DNA from 4 places in the Pseudoalteromonas sp. SG45-2 genome. Region 3 is predicted to be linked to each of the others. Evidence: predicted binding sites of a transcription regulator. Region 3 holds the regulator's gene; each other region holds the start of a gene.
The links. Region 3 encodes sigma-54, which starts transcription at its own class of promoters, with help from an activator protein. Its sites were predicted from a motif close to GTTGGCACGNNNNTNGNNT; they were not measured.
Positions count from the first base shown of each region.

Region 1: the regulator sigma-54 is predicted to act here: its motif matches at 2,151-2,169, upstream of H5116_RS07705 (LiaF domain-containing protein).
Region 2: the regulator sigma-54 is predicted to act here: its motif matches at 1,280-1,298, upstream of H5116_RS12010 (amidase family protein).
Region 4: the regulator sigma-54 is predicted to act here: its motif matches at 2,178-2,196, upstream of flgJ (flagellar assembly peptidoglycan hydrolase FlgJ).

Region 1 covers NZ_JACJEO010000008.1:106,005-111,137, reverse strand. The annotation lists tRNA gene H5116_RS07725 (tRNA-Ile) at 1-31, opposite strand, end outside; gene H5116_RS07720 (hypothetical protein) at 285-722, opposite strand; gene H5116_RS07715 (YqaE/Pmp3 family membrane protein) at 1,092-1,250, opposite strand; gene H5116_RS07710 (BON domain-containing protein) at 1,323-1,889, opposite strand; gene H5116_RS07705 (LiaF domain-containing protein) at 2,218-2,886, shown strand; gene H5116_RS07700 (VOC family protein) at 2,925-3,341, opposite strand; gene suhB (inositol-1-monophosphatase) at 3,585-4,388, shown strand; gene H5116_RS07690 (ABC transporter substrate-binding protein) at 4,442-5,133, opposite strand, start outside.
Region 2 covers NZ_JACJEO010000015.1:268-5,400, forward strand. The annotation lists gene H5116_RS12000 (TetR/AcrR family transcriptional regulator) at 1-641, shown strand, start outside; gene H5116_RS12005 (putative 4-hydroxy-4-methyl-2-oxoglutarate aldolase) at 645-1,127, shown strand; gene H5116_RS12010 (amidase family protein) at 1,536-2,738, shown strand; gene H5116_RS12015 (gamma-glutamyltransferase family protein) at 2,735-4,318, shown strand; gene H5116_RS12020 (sulfite exporter TauE/SafE family protein) at 4,306-5,130, shown strand.
Region 3 covers NZ_JACJEO010000006.1:63,567-68,699, reverse strand. The annotation lists gene kdsC (3-deoxy-manno-octulosonate-8-phosphatase KdsC) at 1-232, shown strand, start outside; gene lptC (LPS export ABC transporter periplasmic protein LptC) at 229-783, shown strand; gene lptA (lipopolysaccharide transport periplasmic protein LptA) at 773-1,318, shown strand; gene lptB (LPS export ABC transporter ATP-binding protein) at 1,315-2,040, shown strand; gene H5116_RS05635 (RNA polymerase factor sigma-54) at 2,110-3,609, shown strand; gene hpf (ribosome hibernation promoting factor) at 3,636-3,923, shown strand; gene ptsN (PTS IIA-like nitrogen regulatory protein PtsN) at 3,928-4,380, shown strand; gene rapZ (RNase adapter RapZ) at 4,399-5,133, shown strand, end outside.
Region 4 covers NZ_JACJEO010000010.1:135,284-140,416, forward strand. The annotation lists gene flgK (flagellar hook-associated protein FlgK) at 1-1,123, opposite strand, end outside; gene flgJ (flagellar assembly peptidoglycan hydrolase FlgJ) at 1,125-2,141, opposite strand; gene H5116_RS09475 (flagellar basal body P-ring protein FlgI) at 2,308-3,402, opposite strand; gene flgH (flagellar basal body L-ring protein FlgH) at 3,414-4,097, opposite strand; gene flgG (flagellar basal-body rod protein FlgG) at 4,114-4,902, opposite strand; gene H5116_RS09490 (flagellar basal body rod protein FlgF) at 4,924-5,133, opposite strand, start outside.

The DNA of each region.
Region 1 (5,133 bases), on a different contig from region 3:
CGTGTGCTCTAACCAACTGAGCTAAGGGGCCAACTTTATATAACTGCTAGGCAGTTAATTTTTGAAGCGTTCAGTCACAGAGCGACTAAAGCGGGTTGCAGTATAAAAACTTTTTAGGTGCTTGTCACTACCAAAAACCTTTATTTTAACAATCAACAAGCTAACTGCTTAAATAGTAATCTTTTAAGTGGGCATAAACATAAAATGTAAGATATTTACCGTGCTATTCACTGCATTAAATTATAAACAAAACCTATCCCATATAGTCTTTTATATTTAACCCTCTACTTTTTAAGCAAAGCTAACATATATGTGTAGGCATACAAGGCTGTAAAAAATATGCTTGGGGCTACTGTCAGTGCCAGATTAGGTGTCTGATTAACTACATTCACCATAATCACTAAGCTCGATTGAACAGTAATCGGAATAATAGGCGCAAAAAGTACGCCTGCTATTTTTTTGTTACTTAAATACGAGGCGCTAGAGTTAATTGCATAATTAAAACTTTGTCGTATTGCGACGTTTTGTGGTGTTTTAGAATGAAACATACAAATAATTGGAGTTACGAACGCAAGCGTTACAAATCCACTATACAACCCTTGCACTAATGCAGCTTGAAAAGTGACCGATTTAGCAATGTCTGCCGCACTATTTGCCCAGAAGGCCCAACTAAAATAAAAAATGAATGACACAACGCCTGACATTATAAGTCGAATATTCAATTAACTACCTCAACATGCCTAAAAACCTAGCTTAATGATAACACTAGAAGTGAAGGTAATATTGTCACTAAATAATAAGGTATTTGATTGTATATTATGGATGTATAAACACACTAATGTTGAAGATTTCCTAAATGGCATCAAATCAGAATCTGAGCGCGACTGTTAGCTGGAAAGCTTATTAGTAAACAATAAGTATAGTTTTAAAATAATATTGGGAGTGAGTTAAGGAAGTGAATTAATGGGTTGAAGAGTTTTAAAAATTGGATTTAATCTAAAAACTCTCTAAAAACTAGTATTGTGAGCCGATCGGTACTAAAGTATTTAGCTAAACCTCAGTAGTCGGCTTACACAATATATAATCTGTCATTATTTTTTCGCAATAATGTAGATTGCATGTATTAACCCTGGGAAATAACCTAGCAGTGTTAATAGAATATTTAACCAAAAATGCATACCTAAGCCAACTTGCAAAAACACACCTAATGGCGGTAATAAAACCGAAAGTATTATACGAATAATATCCATGATCAAACTCCATTTAAATTAAACATTGAAAAGACTTAAAGCCCAGTATTACTGGGCCTTAACTATACTGTATTATTCAGCAACAATAGCTAGTTTATCAACTACGTCGCGAACATCTTCAGCATTTTTAGCAATTTTAACTGCTAGTTGCTTTTCAGCTTCAGACTCTACAGAGCCATTCAGAGTTACCACACCGTTGTCGGTATCAACATCAATGTCTGTACCACCTACTTCTGAGTCAAACAGGAAGCGAGTTGTGATTACAGTGGTGATTTTAGCGTCCGTTAGGTCGTTATCATCATCGTCCATCATGTCGTTGCTTTTATCTTCGGTGTCCATGCTTTTAACAACAGTAAGGCTGTTATCAACATCAGTTACACCATCTAGGCTAAGTACAAGTTCTTCTGCTAGCTCTTTATCGAGTTCGCTATTAACTTTACCTGTAAGTACTACCTTGCCATTTTTTACATCAGTGTTAATGTCAAAGTTGTTTAGATTAGTGTTCATAAGTAGAACGGTTTCTGCCTTACCATCAATCCAAGCATCTTTACTTTCGTTTTCCCAGCTGTTTGCTTGGGCACCCATAGCCGTAGTACCAAGAACTAGAGCTGCGATAATAGATTTGTTAAATGTTTTCATAATCTTTCTCCTTTTGATTAAAGACACTTTAACTAATGCGAGCTTCAGGCCAACTTTATTTATACTTAAAATTCAAAGGCTTGAATTAATTAAAAGATAAAACCTTATCTATGTTTGTGTAACTATTTACAGGCTACTCGGTAAAACTTTCTCAAATAGTGAAAATAGCTAGATAATTGCTCTTTTGGTTAATCTATCGTTAATATAACAAAACAAAAAACACCGTTAAAAAATAACCAATTGATAATTAATGAAATTATATTTGGTACGCGGTTTGCAGCCTAACTACAAGAGCAGTATCAATAGTAAATATAATAAGGAATAACTCATGTCTGTAAAAGTTGAAGACCGCCCAATAGAGCAAGTACGCGAACAAGTGATTGATCAATTAATTTATAATTACAGTCATGGTGTTATTTCTGTTGATGCATTCGAAAGACGTTTAGATAATGCGATGGATGCACCTAATAACGAAGCACTGCTAGCCTTAGTAGAAGACTTAACACTTAATACCGATCAGCAATATAAAGCAGAAAAACAATCGCAATTTACACCACATTATAGTGCACAGCAAAACAGTGATGATGATTTTACATTACGCAGTATTTTAGGATCTAACGAGCGAAGTGGTCAGTGGGTTGTACCAAAAAATATATATTTGAGTAACTTTATGGGATCGGTGGTGCTTGATTTTACCGATGCTATTTTTGCGCATCAAAATGTAACTATTCACGTTAACTGTATTTTTGGTAGCGATGAAATTTACGTACCAGAGCATGTCAATATAGTGTCTAAAATGTTTTGTATTTTAAGTAGCCTTGAAAATAAATCTGTGTCGCTTAACAAACGCCAAGGCCCTACAATTCATATTGAAGGAAAGGCAGTAATGGGCTCGGTTGAAGTGAAAATAAAGCGCACAATTAAAGAAAAATTTATGAGCTTTGCAAATGAGCTAAAAACCCAGTTTGGCACGGGTAATAATAACCGCTCACTATAATTGAGTAGCAGCACTTTAGCGTGCTGCTTAGTATTTTATTATAAATCGTTATTTCGCTCGCTTGGTATATCACTTAAATACTCTACAAACTCAACTTCAAACCCTGCAGGATCAATAAAGTAGACATTCTTTCTGAAAGGATTCTCGCTACCTTGCTTGCTTAGAGTAAAACCCGCTTTATTTAAGCGCATTACTACTGCGCTTAAATTATTAGTTACATAAGCAAAGTGTGCAAAACCAATTTGATGGCCCGATAAGTTTCTGTTTTCACCTTCACCATGACTGCTTATCGCAATGTAATGCGTGTCATCTCCAAAGTGTACCCAGCGTCTTGGTTTTCCATGCCAATCGCCTCTGCCCTCACTTCTAATCGACCAATGTGGAAATACAGCGCGATAAAATGTAAGCATACTATCTATATCACTCGCGACTAAGTTTACGTGCTCTAAATACATAATGTTATCCTATCAGTTAAGTTAGGAGCACGATAAAACCTCAAGTTAACTTTAGGTAAAGTGTTATTTAAAATTAATTTATTTAAATGCAGATAATTATTTTTTAAAAATATATAAACTTTTCAATCTTGTATAAAAAACAAACACAAGTATTTGGGGTTTATTGTTTACTTTATGGCAAAAGTCGCTAAAATACGCCGGCTGAAATATATAAACGTTCTTTTACAACCCAAAGGTAATACCATGCATCCAATGTTAAACATTGCGGTTCGCGCTGCGCGCAACGCAGGCAAAATTTTACTTCGCGCAAGTGAAGATTTATCAAAAGTTGAAGTGCAACAAAAAGGCGCTAACGACTTAGTAACTAACATTGATAAAGAAGCCGAAGCCGTAATTCGTGACACTATTTTACAGTCTTACCCTACTCACTCAATTGTTGGTGAAGAACTAGGTGAGCATAAAGGCAAGGATGATGATTACCAATGGATTGTAGATCCTATCGATGGAACAACTAACTTCATCAAAGGTATCCCTCATTACGCGGTTTCTATCGCACTTAAAGTTAAAGGTCGTTTAGACCAAGCTGTTATTTATGATCCAATTCGTGGTGAGCTTTTCACTGCATCTCGCGGTCAAGGCACTCAGTTAAACAGTAAACGTCTACGCGTTAGCAAAACTACGGTTCTTGCAGGCACTGTACTTGCTACTGGTTTCCCTTTCAAAAACAAAAACCACATGGATGCATACACTGAAGCGTTTAAAGCATTGTTTGTACACACTGCTGATATTCGCCGTGCAGGTTGTTCTGCTTTAGATATGGCATACGTTGCAGCTGGCCGTGTTGATGGATTTTTTGAAATTGGTTTAAAACCTTGGAACTCTGCTGCGGGCGAACTAATGGTTAAAGAAGCGGGCGGTATGGTTGTAGATTTCGCCGGTGGTAATAACTATAACCACAGCGGCAATATTATCTGTGGTTCACCAAAACTGACTCAAGCAATTATCCGCGAAATTCGTCCAGTATTAACTGAGTCGTTACTTCGCTAATTAAATGCTATTAATAGCATACTAAAAAGGAGCCTAGGCTCCTTTTTTTGTGCCTAAAAATAAGGGTTATCGAGCTTAATCTCTATTGTTTTACCTTTTGTATAAGGTAGTGTATTTAAATCCTTTGCGAAGTATTCATTAAATAATGCATCAAACTCGCCGTTTGTCTGCATTAATATTAAGCCCTCCTCTACTGCCTTTGCCAATTCGGGTTTACTCTTAGTCACAAAATAATAAATACCCGTTGGGTAGCTTATATATAAATCAGGCACAACGACTAAGTTACTTTGTTTGTTTTCAATAAGCTCAGAATTAACCTCAATAAACGAGCGAGGAAAGTAATCTATTCGCCCACGGCTCGTTAAAGTGAACATGGCTTGGTAATTGGTAAGCGGCCTTACACGTAAGCCGTTATAGGACATTATTCTTGTATCTGGCCAGTTGTGACCCTGCACTGCTGAAAACTCTCCTAGCTGCTCTAGGGTTTTTACGTCTTTAAAGCGTGCTACGTTTTGTTTATTAGTGAGTAAAGCCCGCTTTCCTATATAACCTTTAAATAGTGGTATTTTAATAGCTAAAGCAAGTGCCTCTCGCTCTGGACTACTCATACTCCAATACATATCTAGTTCGTTATCATTTAGGTTTATGAGCTTACGTTTTTGCTGATCTGATATGGGAGTCATCCTAATAACCCCAGGATAGTTAACACTCTCAAGTGCACGTACCAGTAGCTCACTTAAGTACT
Region 2 (5,133 bases), on a different contig from region 3:
TAAAGCCAAATAAAAAAGAAGTCACACGCGAGAAAAACCAAAAACTAATTTTAGATGCCGCCGAGCAATTGTTTTCGCAATTAGGTTACGACGGAGCAAGTATGAGCATGGTTGCTAAAGAAGCGCAGGTGCCAAAAGCTAATATTTTGTATTACTTTAAAAGTAAGGATGGTCTGTACGAGTCTGTGATTGACCGCATAATAGCTAATTGGAACTTAGGGCTCGATAACGTCACAATTAACGACGATCCAGCTACCGTGCTTTATAACTATATTAAAAGCAAAGTAATACTGGCCGTAAATCAGCCAATGCAATCTCGCTTATTTGCCAGTGAAATACTGCGCGGTGCACCCTATTTACAAAACTACTTTAGAACCAATACCCGCCCTTGGGTTAAACAAAAGGTTGATGTACTTCAAGCATGGATGGACGCTGATAAAATGGATAAGGTTGATCCCTACCATTTGCTCTTTACTATTTGGTCTACCACGCAATATTACGCCGACTTTCAGGCTGAGGTTTTACTCGTAATGAACAAATTAGAGTACGACGAAACCGATGTGGCACAAATTACGCAATCAATTGCCCACATAATTTTAAAAGGTATTGGTCTTAAAATACCTGAGCAAAGTGAGACTTAACCCATGACATCCTTTACTACACCCGATTTATTTGACGATCATCGCGATAACGTGCAAGTAGCAGACAGCGGCCTTTATCACTTTGGTAAAAAAACCACGTTTTATGGCAAAGTAGTTACCGTTACCTGCCCAGAAGACAACTCTTTTGCCGCCGATATATTGCATGAAAATGGTGAAGGTAAAGTATTGGTTATAAACGGGTTTGCGAGCAAACGCTTTGCGTTTATAGGCGATATTATGGCTGAGCGTGCCCTAAATAATGGCTGGGAAGGCGTAATAATAAATGGCTGTTGCCGAGATATAGAAATACTTGCCACGATGAACTTACCTGTAATGGCGCTTGGCTCTACACCGCGTAGTACCTTAAAGCGCGGCTTTGGTGATAAAAACCAAGCTATTACCATGCTTAGCACCACCATAGAACCTAACGATTGGGTTTACGCCGATATTAATGGTTTAATCATCAGTAAAACGCCCCTTATTTAGCACTCAAAACCATATAAATAGAGACCAACTTGGTGCACCTACGCACCAAGTTGGTTTGTTTTAGCTCATTTTAATCTCACTATTTCTACAGCCCACATTTGCAAATCTCATACAACCCAACAAAACCTGACCAGTTGGACAGGATTTTAATTTATGGCATTCCTCTTGCTTAGTCTAAGTACTATAAAATCAAAACTACCGATTAAAAAGCGGAGCTTTAGCAATTGCATTAAATAAGTGATCTATTATAACGCGAAGAAAATGACGCAGTGAGTGCGCTATTTAATCCGATAAAATGATCATGATTTAATAAAATTGGTATTCATAATAATAATAACCAGCCCGCTTTTTAATCACTCTTAACTTAATAAGTAAGTACTTGGTCAGTTTTATAATAATGAGCTGCAAATGAGTGATAAAAAAAACAACAAAGGTATATTTTGCAATCACGGTCCTACCCTGTGGCAAACAAACCACTCTGGAGTGCTTGCAAACAATCGCTTAGCTGTAAAAGATGTATTTGCAGTAAAGGGCGAGCGTAACAGCGCAGGCAACCCACACTGGTTTAAAACAGCTAAACCGGCTCAAAATACGGCAAGCTCGGTTAATAAGCTCATGACCGCTGGTTGTAACTTTATAGGCTTTACCCATACTGACGAGCTGGCTTATAGCTTAGAGGGTAATAATATACATTATGGCGCTGCGCAAAATCCTAAATTAAAAGGGCATGCTTGCGGTGGTTCGAGTATGGGGTCTGCTGCTGCAGTTGCTGCTAACTTAGCTGATATTGGCTTAGGCACCGACACCGGCGGCTCAATTAGAATACCCGCCAGCTATTGTGGTTTATATGGCATAAGGCCAAGCCATAACGTGATTGAAAAAGACGGCCTAATACCGTTGGCTCCGCCTTTTGATACCATAGGTTGGCTTACCCAAAGCGCCGAGCTATTAAGCGATGTAGGTAATGTACTGCTACCAAATCAAACTATTAATAACGTTGATACCTTAGTTATTTGCGAGCCGTTATTTGAACTCGTTGACCCTGTTTTACAAGCCCCACTTAAACAATTGCTTGAAAAAACCAAGCCTAATTTTAAGCACCATAAAGAATTTGAACTACCTAACAGCAGCTTATTAAATGAACTTGCTGATAGTTTTAGAGTACTGCAAGGGCGAGCAATCGCAAAAACGCATAAAGACTGGCTTCAATTGCCGGGGCAACTTCCCCAGTTTGCTCCAGCAATTGCGGCACGTTTTAATATGGCGCTTGCCCTAACTGTTCAAGAAGAACAAGAAGCACTAAAAGTACAAACCCAATGGCAAACACTAATAGCTAAAAACCTAAATACAAACAGCTGTTTATTTTTGCCAACCACCCCCACAACCGCACCTAAATTAGGCGCCGACACAAGCGCCTTACGCATGCAAATTATTACGCTTTCGGCAATTGCAGGGCTTAGTGGCTCAGCGCAAGTGCATTTACCGCTGGCTGATTTAGCAAATGATCATCCGTATGGTTTTTCTTTAATGATGAGCCACGGTAACGATAAAAGCCTACTTGCTTGCGTTAAGCACCTAGCTGCACACTTTAAACAGGACACACCGGCATGACCACACACAACATTGCATTTACCGCGTCTCATTTTTCGGCCACTGAGGCGGGTATAAATATACTAAAACAAGGCGGTACAGCTACCGAGGCTATGGTAGCGGCTGCCGCTGCTATTAGCGTTGTATATCCACATATGAACTCAATTGGTGGCGACAGCTTTTGGCTTATCGATAACCCAAACCAAAAAACGCCTACCGCTATTGACGCCTGCGGCCGTGCAGCAACTAATACAACGCCCTATAACTCGCTCGCGCAAATACCAGAGCGCGGCGGGTTAAGCGCACTGACTCAAGCGGGTACAATTCGCGGTTGGCAAAAGGCGCTTGAACTAGATGAGCACGCAGCACTACCACTGTCACAAATTTTAGCACCCGCTATTGAGCTTGCGCGCGAGGGCTTTACAGTTACAAAAAGCTTGCAAGCAGGCTGCGAAAAACTAGCCACTGCTAACAATACCAATGAGGCGTTTAAAAGCCTCTACATACCCAATGGCAAGCCCTTACAAGAAGGCCAGCATTTTAAAAACCCTAAACTTGCAGCAACGTTTGAATACCTAGCAAAACATGGCTTAAACGCATTTTATGAAGGCGCACTTGCCAACTCATTTGCCGCCGACTTAGCAAAAGCAGGCAGCTCAATTACCGCAGGTGACATTGCAAATACTAAAGCCGAGGTAGTTACTGCGCTAAATGCAAACCTCAGTGGTATTGATTGCTACAACTTACCCGCGCCAACACAGGGCGTGCATTCACTACAAATAATTGGTGCCGTAAATAAGTTAAAGCATTTAGCTAAAACCGATGCCGACTGGACACATTTAATTGTTGAGGCAACTAAACAAAGCTTTACCCATCGCCCTACCCTTTGGGCTGACCCTGAAGCATTAGGAGACGATTATAAAAACGCACTAACCGATAATCGCTTAAGCGAACTTGCTAACAATATTGATATGGCCAAAGCCAAAAAATGGCCATTTAACGCAGAGCCTGGCGATACTGTGTGGATGGCAGCCAGAGATAAAAACGGGCAATTAGTCAGCTTTATTCAAAGCATTTACTGGGAATTTGGCAGCGGAATATTAATGAGTGAAGGCGGCTTTGTGTGGAATAACCGTGGTTTAAGCTTTAGTTTAAACAATCAAGATACCAACGCCCTTGCTCCAAATAAAAAGCCCGCTCATACACTTAACCCAGCACTAGCAAAGTTTAGCGATGGTCGTCGACTTGCTTACGGAACAATGGGCGGTGAAGGGCAGCCACAAACTCAAGCCGCTGTTTTTGCAGGCTACGCGTGGAGAAATAAATCTATAAAACAAGCAATTAGCGACCCTCGTTGGTTACTTGGACGAACATGGGGCGATACGAGTACAAATTTAAAAATTGAAAAAGAGTTAGTTTTTCATATAGAACATGAATTAAATCAACGTGACCACGATTGGGTAAGCGTTGATAATAATAACGAAATGATGGGGCACGCTGGGGCTATTTTAGATACACCTACAAGCCTTGAAGCTGCAACAGATCCTCGTTCAGATGGACGTGCAACAGTAACTACAGCAGGAACACAATGTCAGAAATAATAAATCAATGGCCAATTATAGTAGCCTTAATAGCAACCGGTATTTTTGCCGGTATTTTAGCAGGACTTTTTGGTGTAGGCGGCGGTATTGTTATCGTCCCTGTGCTGTATTTTTTACTGCAAGGTTTTGGCGTAAGCCCAGAGTCGGCAATGATGATAGCCACCGCTACATCACTTGCAACCATAGTACCTACTTCGCTTTCATCTATTCGCTCGCATCATAGCAAAGGGAATATTGACCTTGCGCTAATAAAATACTGGGCACCATTTATTTTAGTTATGGCCGTTGTAGGCAGCTACTTAGCGCACTCAATACGCGGTAATGCACTGGTACTTATGTTTGCCTGTATTGCTATTTTAGTCAGTTTAAACATGCTATTTAGAGCCGGCGCACCCGCGCTTGTAAAACAACTGCCAGGAAAATTTGGTCAAGGGGTTATGGCAAGTATTGTAGGTGGTTTGTCGGTAATGATTGGCATAGGTGGCGGCACTATTGGCGTACCTATGCTAAACGCATTTAATGTACGCGCCCATGTTGCAGTAGGTACTGCGGCCGTTTTTGGTTTATTGATTGCACTACCTGGCGTTATTACCTTATTAAGTATTGGCACAACGCCAACCGATGCTCCCCTAGGTACGTGGGGGTTGGTTAACCTCCCTGCCTTTTTTCTTATTATTCCGTTGACTATTTTATTTGCGCCTATTGGCGTAAAAATTGGTAGCAAGCTGGATCAAAAACAACTAAAACGCGCCTTTGCCGTTGTCTTAATGATAACCGGCATACGCATGCTTATTCAGACTCTGGGAGCCTAAAAT
Region 3 (5,133 bases):
ACTCAACCTTAGCGATGAACAAATTGCTTATATTGGTGATGACGGTCCTGACATGCCTGTTATGGAGTTAGTAGGCTTTGCCGTTGCAGTAAATGATGCCCACCCTCTTATTAAGCGTTTGTCACATTATGTAACGCAAATGCCTGGTGGTTTTGGCGCTGTGAGAGAACTCACCGATTTGCTCATGCTTGAAAATGGTAAAGCATTGACTACACAAGGCACTAGTTCATGAATGCAGCGCGCATAATATTAAGCGTTTTATTCATTAGCTGTATGGTTTGGCTTTGGTACCCTTATTTTGCACAAACAAATATTGTGCCTCAGGCTGAGCCTGAAGTTGTTGCTAAGCCTGATTACATAGCTATTGAGCTCAAACAGACAGCCTATGATGAGCAAGGTAAAATTAGCCACAAAGTCACTGCGGCTAAAATGGAGCTATACCAGCAATTAGGTTTCACGTTTTTTGAAAAACCCATTTTTACTTTATATAACGAGCAACAAACGTGGCAAATAAATGCAGACGAAGCAACATTATATGAAGATAAACAATTAATTTTAGAAGGTAATGTGGTTGCCAAAAATTTAACCGATAACGCCATGATAGACAAAATCAATGCTGATAATATTCAGGTTGATATAAAGTTATTAACAATGCGTTCGGAGCAACCCGTCATTATCACTGGACCCAATTTAAAAATCACCGGTAAAGGCCTAGAAGCCGACTTGAAAACCGAAGTGATAAAACTAATTAACCATACGCGAACCATATATTATGACCAATAAAATATTAAAATCACTTATAATTCCTACACTTATACTAGCGTTTAATAGTAGTGCTGCAGAGCAAAACACGCAACCTGCTGCCAATCAAATTTCAATAAGTGCCGACAAGCAAGAAGGTCAATTGAAAGCTAATGTGGGTATTTTTGAGAAAAACGTTGAGATTATTCACGGTAATCGCCGCATTACAGCCGATCGCCTAGAAGTACACAAACGTGATGAACTTGGTGATAATAAACAATTATTAATTGCCACAGGTAGCCCTGCGCACTTTGAAGAAAAGCAATCAGACGGCACGACTATGAGCGCCAGTGCTGACGAAGTACGTTATGATGTATCTAAGCGTTTTTTAACGCTTGTTGGTAATGCACAAGTTTCGCAAGCCGGACAAAAAATAAATGCTAAAAGCATTACCTACGACATAGAGCAGCAGCTCATCAGTGCCGAAAAAGATGAAAACTCAACTGACCGCGTTCACACAATTTTAGTACCGATCGAAGCTAAAAAAAGTAAAAAAGGCGATAAAGGTCAACCATGAGCACATTAAAAGCAGAACTATTGGCAAAAAGCTATAAAGGTCGTGAAGTTGTAAAAAACGTCGGCCTTGAAGTACAAGCTGGCAGTATAGTTGGCTTACTTGGCCCTAACGGTGCTGGTAAAACAACGACTTTTTATATGATTGTAGGGCTTGTTCCTAGCGACAAAGGTAAAATATCTATTGATGATAACGATATTACTCTTTTACCTATGCATAGTCGTGCTAGATTAGGCATAGGCTACTTACCACAAGAGTCATCGATTTTTAGAAAGCTGACTGTTTATCAAAACTTAATGGCCATTTTAGAAACGCGCAAAGAACTAAATAAACAAGCCAGAGAAGACACGCTCAATAACTTATTAGATGAATTTAGCATACAACACATTCGTGATAGCCAAGGTATGGCATTATCGGGGGGAGAACGTCGTCGTGTAGAAATAGCACGAGCGCTGGCAGCAGATCCTAAATTTATATTACTGGATGAACCGTTTGCCGGTGTTGACCCTATTTCGGTATTAGATATAAAGAAAATAATAGAACATCTTAAAAATCGTGGGATTGGTGTATTAATTACCGACCATAACGTAAGAGAGACCCTTGATGTTTGTGAAAAAGCCTACATTGTTTCTCATGGGGAGCTGATTGCATCAGGTACTCCAGAACACGTATTAAATGATAAAACAGTACGCGATGTTTACTTAGGCGAGCAATTTAGGCTGTAACATTTACGCCATGTCTTTAAGCATCTGCTAGTATTAATTATAACAACATAAAAGGATTGTTAGAGATACATGAGGCAATCACTACAGCTGCGCATGGGCCAGCAACTTACAATGACTCCACAGTTGCAACAAGCTATTCGTTTGTTGCAACTCAGTACATTGGATCTCCAGCAAGAAATACAAGAAGCTCTCGACAGTAATCCACTATTAGAGGTTGAAGAGGCAGACTATTCCGAAGACGCTGCTGGTAAAAACGAGCAAAAAGCTGATACCGATGACATAACTGTTAGCGCATCTGCTGATGATGCTCCGAGCGAATACGAACAAGATACTGGTGAAGCACTTGCAAAAGACACGCTAAGTGACGACATGGCTATGGATGTCAGTTGGGATGAGTACATGAGTGCCGCTCCTGCAGCCTCATCAGGTCCAATGCCTGAAGACGAATCAATATACCAAGGCGCCTCTACTGAAACGCTCCATGAGTATTTAATGTGGCAATTACAACTAACGCCATTTAGCCCTACAGACGAAGCTATTGCTATTGCTATTGTAGAAGCTGTCGATGATTCAGGTATTTTAACACTAAGCTGCGAAGAGATTTTAGAAAGCTTTAATCAAGAAAACGAAGATGATAACGAAGTCGAACTTGATGAAATTGAAGCGGTATTAAAACGCATCCAACTGTTTGATCCTGTTGGTATTGCTGCACGTAGTTTACAAGAGTGTTTGTGTATTCAGCTTAATCAATTTGATAAAGAAACACCTTATATTAATGAAACGAAAATGATTTTAACCGAGCATATTGATCTATTAGCAGCTCGCGACTATCGTACATTAATGAAAAAAACTAAGCTCAAAGAAGAAGAGCTTAAAGAAGTAATGACACTAATACATACTCTCAACCCAAAACCTGCAGATACTATTGTAAGGGAAGAATCTGAGTATGTTATTCCTGATGTGTCAGTTAAAAAAATTAAAGGCCGCTGGGTTGTCGAATTAAACCCAGATAGCATGCCTAAAATTCGTGTTAATAGCCAATACGCAGCAATGTCTCGCACTGTAAAATCAAGTGGCGACAGCCAGTTTATTCGCTCACATTTACAAGAAGCTAAATGGTTTATTAAAAGCTTAGAAAGTAGAAACGACACGCTATTAAAAGTTACTAATTGTATTGTTAAGCAACAACAAGGCTTTTTTGAACATGGCCCTGAAGCCATGAAACCAATGGTTTTAAATGATGTTGCTGAAATGGTAGAAATGCACGAATCGACAATTTCTCGCGTAACTACTCAAAAGTACATGCATACACCCCGTGGTATATTTGAGCTTAAATATTTTTTCTCAAGCCATGTAAGTACTGAAAACGGTGGTGAATGTTCATCTACAGCAATACGTGCGCTTATCCGAAAATTAATCGCAGCAGAAAACTCAGCAAAACCATTGAGTGATAGCAAAATAGCGGATATATTGGCTGAGCAAGGAATTAAAGTAGCGAGACGTACAATCGCAAAATACCGCGAATCTCTTGCTATTCCACCGTCAAATCAGCGTAAAAGTCTGATTTAAGACGCTAAACTAAGAGGGTAATGCTTATGCAACTAAACTTAACTGGTCGTCACGTAGAATTAACCGATTCACTAAGAGACTATATTAATACTAAATTTGCGAAGCTTGAAAGACACTCTGATCATATTAATAATGTTCATGTCATTCTCGATGTAGAAAAATTAAATCAAAAAGCAGAAGCCACAATACACGTAAGCGGTGCTGAGCTATTTGCCTCTACAGAACATCAAGATATGTATGCCGCTATTGACTCGTTGATCGACAAGCTCGATCGCCAAGTAATCAAACACAAAGAGAAGCTTGCTCGACACTAATATGATGAAATTAAGTTCACTTATATGCCAGGACTGCAGCAAAGCTGCGGTCCTTTTTAATAGCAAAAAAAGAATTTTAGAGTTCATTAGCGAACTTGCTCACGACAAACTTCCGTATTTACCGCAACAAGATATTCTTAATGCTTTAATGAGCAGAGAGAAATTAGGTAGTACAGGTATAGGGCGTGGCATTGCTATTCCTCATGGAAGAATGAGCGGTGCAGAAGAGCCTTTGGCTTTAGTGCTCGTTAGCGAAACTCCAATAAACTTTGATGCAATCGATAATCGCCCTGTTGATATTTTTGTCGCACTCATCGTACCAGATGGCGATAACCAGCAGCACTTAAAGACTCTAGCAACCATTGCTGATAAACTAAACAACAAAGATTTTTGTAAACAGTTACGCAGTGCAAAATCTGATACTGAGCTTTACCAAGTTATTGTCGATCAATCATAGTTTTATAAAGGGTGTTAAATGGAGTTAATTATCATAAGCGGCCGTTCTGGTTCTGGAAAGTCGGTTGCTTTGCGCGTTGTAGAAGATTTAGGTTATTATTGCGTAGATAATATTCCAGTAAACCTACTTCCTTCATTAGTTCGCAGTGTATCTGATAGCTACGATAAAATTGCTGTTAGCATTGATGTGCGCAACATCCCTAAAGAACAAGATGAATTTAACGATATTCTTGAATACTTACCAGGCTTTGCAAACCCTACGTTATTTTATTTAGATAGCGACGATCAGACATTGATCAAACGTTTTTCTGAAACACGCAGATTACACCCACTATCAATAGACTCGTTGCCCCTTGATTTAGCCATCAAAAAAGAAAAAGAATTACTTGATGTATTAACCACTCGCGCCGACTTTATGATAGATACGACTGATTTAAGTGTTCATCAACTCGCTGAATCTATTCGTGAAAAGATTTTAGGTAAAAAAGATAAGCAACTGATTGTCACATTTGAATCATTTGGCTTTAAACACGGTATACCAAAAGAAGCAGACTACGTATTTGATGCACGCTTTTTACCAAATCCACACTGGGAACCAGAGTTGAAGCCTTTAAATGGGTTAGATCAACCGGTTAAAGACTATTTAGCTAATCACAGCATAGTGCAAAAATTCACATGGCAAATTCAAACATTTGTACAAACGTGGTTACCGCATTTAGAACGAAATAACCGCAGTTATTTAACCATTGCTATT
Region 4 (5,133 bases), on a different contig from region 3:
TATCTATAGGCTGAATACTTACTTCGTTGGCATTGCCTGTATAGGTAATAATAAAGTCACTGGCAGGAAGTTCACTGCCCTTACCTGGCTCTACCGTTGCAGTCATACCAGCAGTGCCCGTGTTAGCTTGATACGCATATGCGCCAACGGTAGGTATATTAAAAATATTACCCCCTAGCTGACCTGTTGCATCCATACCCAATTTGTTTTGTTCGTTAAATGCATCAGCAATAGCTAAGCCCATTTGACCAATTTGGTTTTGCGCAGGGACTAATATGTCATCTCTAAAAGCAAGTAAACCGCCAATTTTGCCTTTAAGCTTGCTTACATCAACTTCAAGCGGCACAGCTTTGCCACCATTAACGTCAAGCGTGAATTCTTTAAAGTTAGGATCAGGATCCCCTGTCATCGAAAATAAGTTAAATGCGCCATTTTGCATAACAACCGCTTCGCCTGTGCCCATAAAAACGAGTTTTTCGCCATTTGGACCATCAAGCGTTTCTATGTCTATTAGCTCTGACAAGTCGCGTATTGCTTTATCGCGTTCGTTATAGGTAGAGCTGGCATCTGCGGCGTTATTAGTGCCATTAACTGCTGCAATATTTTGATTTAGCGTACTAATACTTTGAATGAGTGAGTTTGCTTCATCTGAAAATATTTCGAGCTGCTCGTTTACTATACTTTTTTGATCAAGCACGATGCCCGAAAGCCTATCCATTTGATCAATTAAACTTTGCGCATCTGTCATTACTAATGAGCGAGCAACAGTAGACGAAGGCTGATTTAACGCCTCTTGCACGTTATTAAATAAAGAGTTAATACCAGTCGAAAGGTTGTTCGACTCTTCAGAGAAAATAGTATCAACCCGATTAGCCTCAGTAATAAACTGATCGAAAAACGATTTATTAGAGGTGTCACGATTTAGCTGTGACTGAGCAAACTCGTTTAATAATCGGTATGTTTCGCCTCGCCCCACTTGGTTATCAACCATAGTGGTAAACTCTGTACGCTCACGCACATAGCCTTCGGTATTTACATTGGCGATATTTTTACTTGTCGTTTGCAGTAGCTCCGAGCTTGCTCTAACCCCAGAACTGGCAATGTTCAATAAATTAAACGACATGTTACTCTACTCCTTGGCGGATCACGTTTGCCGCAATGTCTTTTAGCTGACTGCTATTGAGCACTTTTTTTATTTTGCTGGCATAATTTGGATCGGTTGCATAACCTGCTTTTTGTAATGAATCTAAAAAGTCGTTTGGTTTAGCTGTATTTTGTAATGCTTCTTTGTAGCGTGGGTTTTGCGTTAAAAAATCAACGAAGTCGTTCACGCTGTCTTTAATTGAATCGTAGGCTCTAAAGCTGGCTTGTTTTTTAACGGGTGTACCTTGCTCAAACTCAAGCGTTATTTTGCTTGCTTTATCACCTTCCCAGCTTTTATCTGACTTAATATTAAACAAGTTATTTGAGCTGCCACCGTCACTTTTATTAATAATGTGTTTACCCCAACCGGTTTCAAGTGCCGCTTGTGCAACCATTACCGCAGGATTTAAACCAATTTTTTGCGCTGCCGTTTTAGCGTGTTCCCACACTGAACTTACAAACTCTTCTGCATTTTTAAATGTTGGGCTATCGGTTTTAGACTCTGCAGTATCGACTTTAGGCTCAGCAATATCGGCTTTAGTACTCTTAACGATAAGATCGGGTTGCTTATTTTTTTGCTCATGAGGAAGAGCGGAACCGACTTGCGTATCGCTAAAAATATCGTTGGTTGTTCTAAGCACCGAGCCTGGCATAAAGTTTTTAGACTCAGGCGATAACTGCTGAACTATTAGATCGGCAAGGCCTAACGAGCCATTTGATGAAAGCTCTGTTGAAAGTTGCTGATCGTGCATTTCTTCAAAAAACTTTACGCCACTTGAATTAAATGGGCTGTCTTTGTCTTCAAATGCTTCGTTAGCTTTACGCATTCCTTTGAGCAACATTTGCGTAAAAATAGCTTCAAATTGTGCGGCCGCTTTTTTGAGCGCAGCTTTAGAGGCATCAGTTGATGCATCGCCACTCGTTAAGGCTTCTTTACGAAGTGAATCTAAGTTGCCTAAATCAAAAAAGTTTTGTTTATCGAGGTGATTAGTTTCCATCGGCTTTTTGACACAAAATGAATAATACAGTTAAAAATGCAAAAATTGAGCCACTACAGATAAAACAAGGAAGATAAAAATAATAAACTTAAGTTGCTGTAAATAAAAAGCCCTAATTTCAAAAATATAGGGCTTAAGTAATACGTTATTTATTGGCTTGAGTTATTTATATAACAACGAGCTGTCCGTTAATTGCGCCGGCTTCTTTTAGTGCTTCTAAAATAGCCATTAAGTCGCCAGGCGCTGCGCCTACTTCGTTAATTGCGCGAACTAAATCGTCAAGGCTTACACCTGGATTAAATACAAAGGCGCGCGAGTCATCTTGATTTACATCAATAATGCTCTGCTGCGTGACAACAGTATCACCGTTTGCTAGCGGGTTTGGTTGTGACACATTTTGTTGTTCTGCAATTGTTACTGTTAAGCCACCGTGAGTTATAGCGGCAGGCTGAAGCTTAACGTTTTTACCAATTACAATTGTACCTGTGCGCGAGTTAACTATAATTTTAGCGGCCATATCAGCTGGCTTAAATTCTAAGTTTTCGAGTGTTGATAAGTACGATACACGCTGGGATGCATCGCGTGGAGCTATAACACGAATAGAAACAGAATCAATTGCCTGTGCGCTATTTGGGCCAACTAAGTCATTAATTGTTTTTTCTAGGCGTTTTGCCGTTGTAAAGTCTGGGCGGTTTAAATTAAAAGTAATGTAATCGCCTTGCATAAATGGGCTTTCCACGGCGCGCTCAACTGTAGCGCCATTTGGTATACGACCAACTGTAGGGGTGTTAATTACAACTCTACTACCATCAAGGCCTTGTGCGCCTAAGCCACCGACAATTAAACTACCTTGTGCAATTGCGTACACGTTACCGTCTACACCCTTTAAAAAAGTTTGTAGTAAAGTACCGCCACGTAAGCTGCCTGCACTACCAATAGAAGAAACCGTAATATCGATTGCTTGCCCAGGCTTTCTAAATGCAGGTAGTTCTGCATGCACCGCCACAGCGGCAACATTTTTAATTTTAGGGCTTTGAGTTGAGGGTAGCGTAATACCAAAGCTGTTCAACATGCCTCTAAAACTTTGTTGTGTGTATGAGTTTTGCTCGCCAGTGCCCGGTAAACCAACCACTAAGCCATAACCGACTAATTGGTTAGAGCGTACGCCTTCAACCATAGACACATCTTTTATGCGCTCAGCACTGGCAGTAAACTGCCAACCTAATAACACAACTAAACATAAAGCTTTAAGGCTATTCATGTTGTTACCCTCTAAAATGGAAACAGCGAACTGCTAAAGAAACGTGTAAGCCAACCAGGACTTTGCGCCTCTTGCGTTTGCCCTTTACCTGAGTATTGAATACGTGCATTAGCAATACGATTTGATTCAACCGTATTATCGGCGCTTACGTCTTGAGGGCGTACTAGCCCTTCTAAACGAATAAACTCTTCGCCGGTATTAAGCGTTAGCCATTTTTCGCCGCGTATAACTAAATTACCGTTAGGTAAAACGCGCATTACATTAACCGAAATATCGCCCACTAAGCTGTTTGACTGGTTTGATTTTGAATCACCCGTAAACGACGAATCACTACCAATACCAAACTGGATACTATCGCCACCTATATTTACAGGTAGACCACCTAAGCCAATCACTGGGTCTAAGCTTGCGTCAGTTTCTTTGTCTGTTTCTGTTTTAGCGGCTTTTGTTGCTTGAGTAGACTCTTGCAATTTAACCGTAATTATATCGCCAGTACGTAGCGCTTTTTTATCGGAATATAAGTCGTTTGATGTATGAGTATTAAACAATGAACCTGTGGCTACCAGCGGCTCTAAAATGGGCTCGGGGTACATAGGTGCGTAGTAAGGGTCGTCCTGCACTACCTCACTATTTTGCGTAGACATACAGCCACTTAAAAATAATGTGCCCGCTGCAAATAAAATAATATTACGCATAATTCCCCCTATTCTATTAAAGCTGTTGATTGATATAACTCATCATTTCGTCAACGGCCGAAATTACTTTTGAGTTCATTTCGTAAATACGCTGAGTTTCTATTAGATTTACCAGCTCTTCAGTCACATTTACGTTAGATGTTTCGAGTGAGCCTTGAATAATACTACCTAACCCTTCAACACCAGGATTACCTTGTACAGGCGCACCACTTACAGCCGTTTCGGTATAAAGGTTTTGACCAATTGGCTCAAGACCCGATGGATTAATAAAATCACTAATAGTCAGCTGACCAATTACAACGTTATCGGCTTGGCCTGCAACACGTACAGATACTTCGCCGTCTTGCGAAACCGTAATTGATTGCGCGTCATCTGGTACATTCATTTCTGGCTGAATAACGTAACCTGCGCCCGATGTTACAATTCGTCCATCGCCATCGGTAGTAAACTGACCATTGCGCGAGTAAGCAATATTGCCATCTGGTTGCAGTACTTCAAAAAAACCTTCGCCAGAAATCATCCAATCTAGTGAGTTTTCGGTGGTCAACATGTTGCCTTGCGTAAACTCTTTTTGGTTAGCTACAACTTTAGCACCCGCACCTAACATTAAGCCCGACGGCATTTCGGTATCTTGCGATGAACGACCACCTGGTTGATTAATATTTTGATAAAGTAAATCTTCAAATATAGCGCGGCTTTTTTTGTAACCTACGGTACTCGCATTCGCTAAATTATTTGAGATAACCGATATATCGGTTTGTTGAGCGTCTAGCCCAGTTTTACTGATCCACAATGCTGGATTCATAATCGTGTCCTCATTTTAAAGTTAAACTATGCGTAATAACTGATCTTGACGCTCGTCAATTTCTTCAGCTGTTTTCATTAATTTCACTTGTAATTCAAATTGGCGCTGGTGGCTTATCATGTCGACCATTTCGTGAACAGGGTTCACATTCGACATTTCAAGCGAACCACTTAAAACTTTTACATTGGCAGAGGTATCTACTGTTACATTTGCTTTTGGTCTAAATAAACC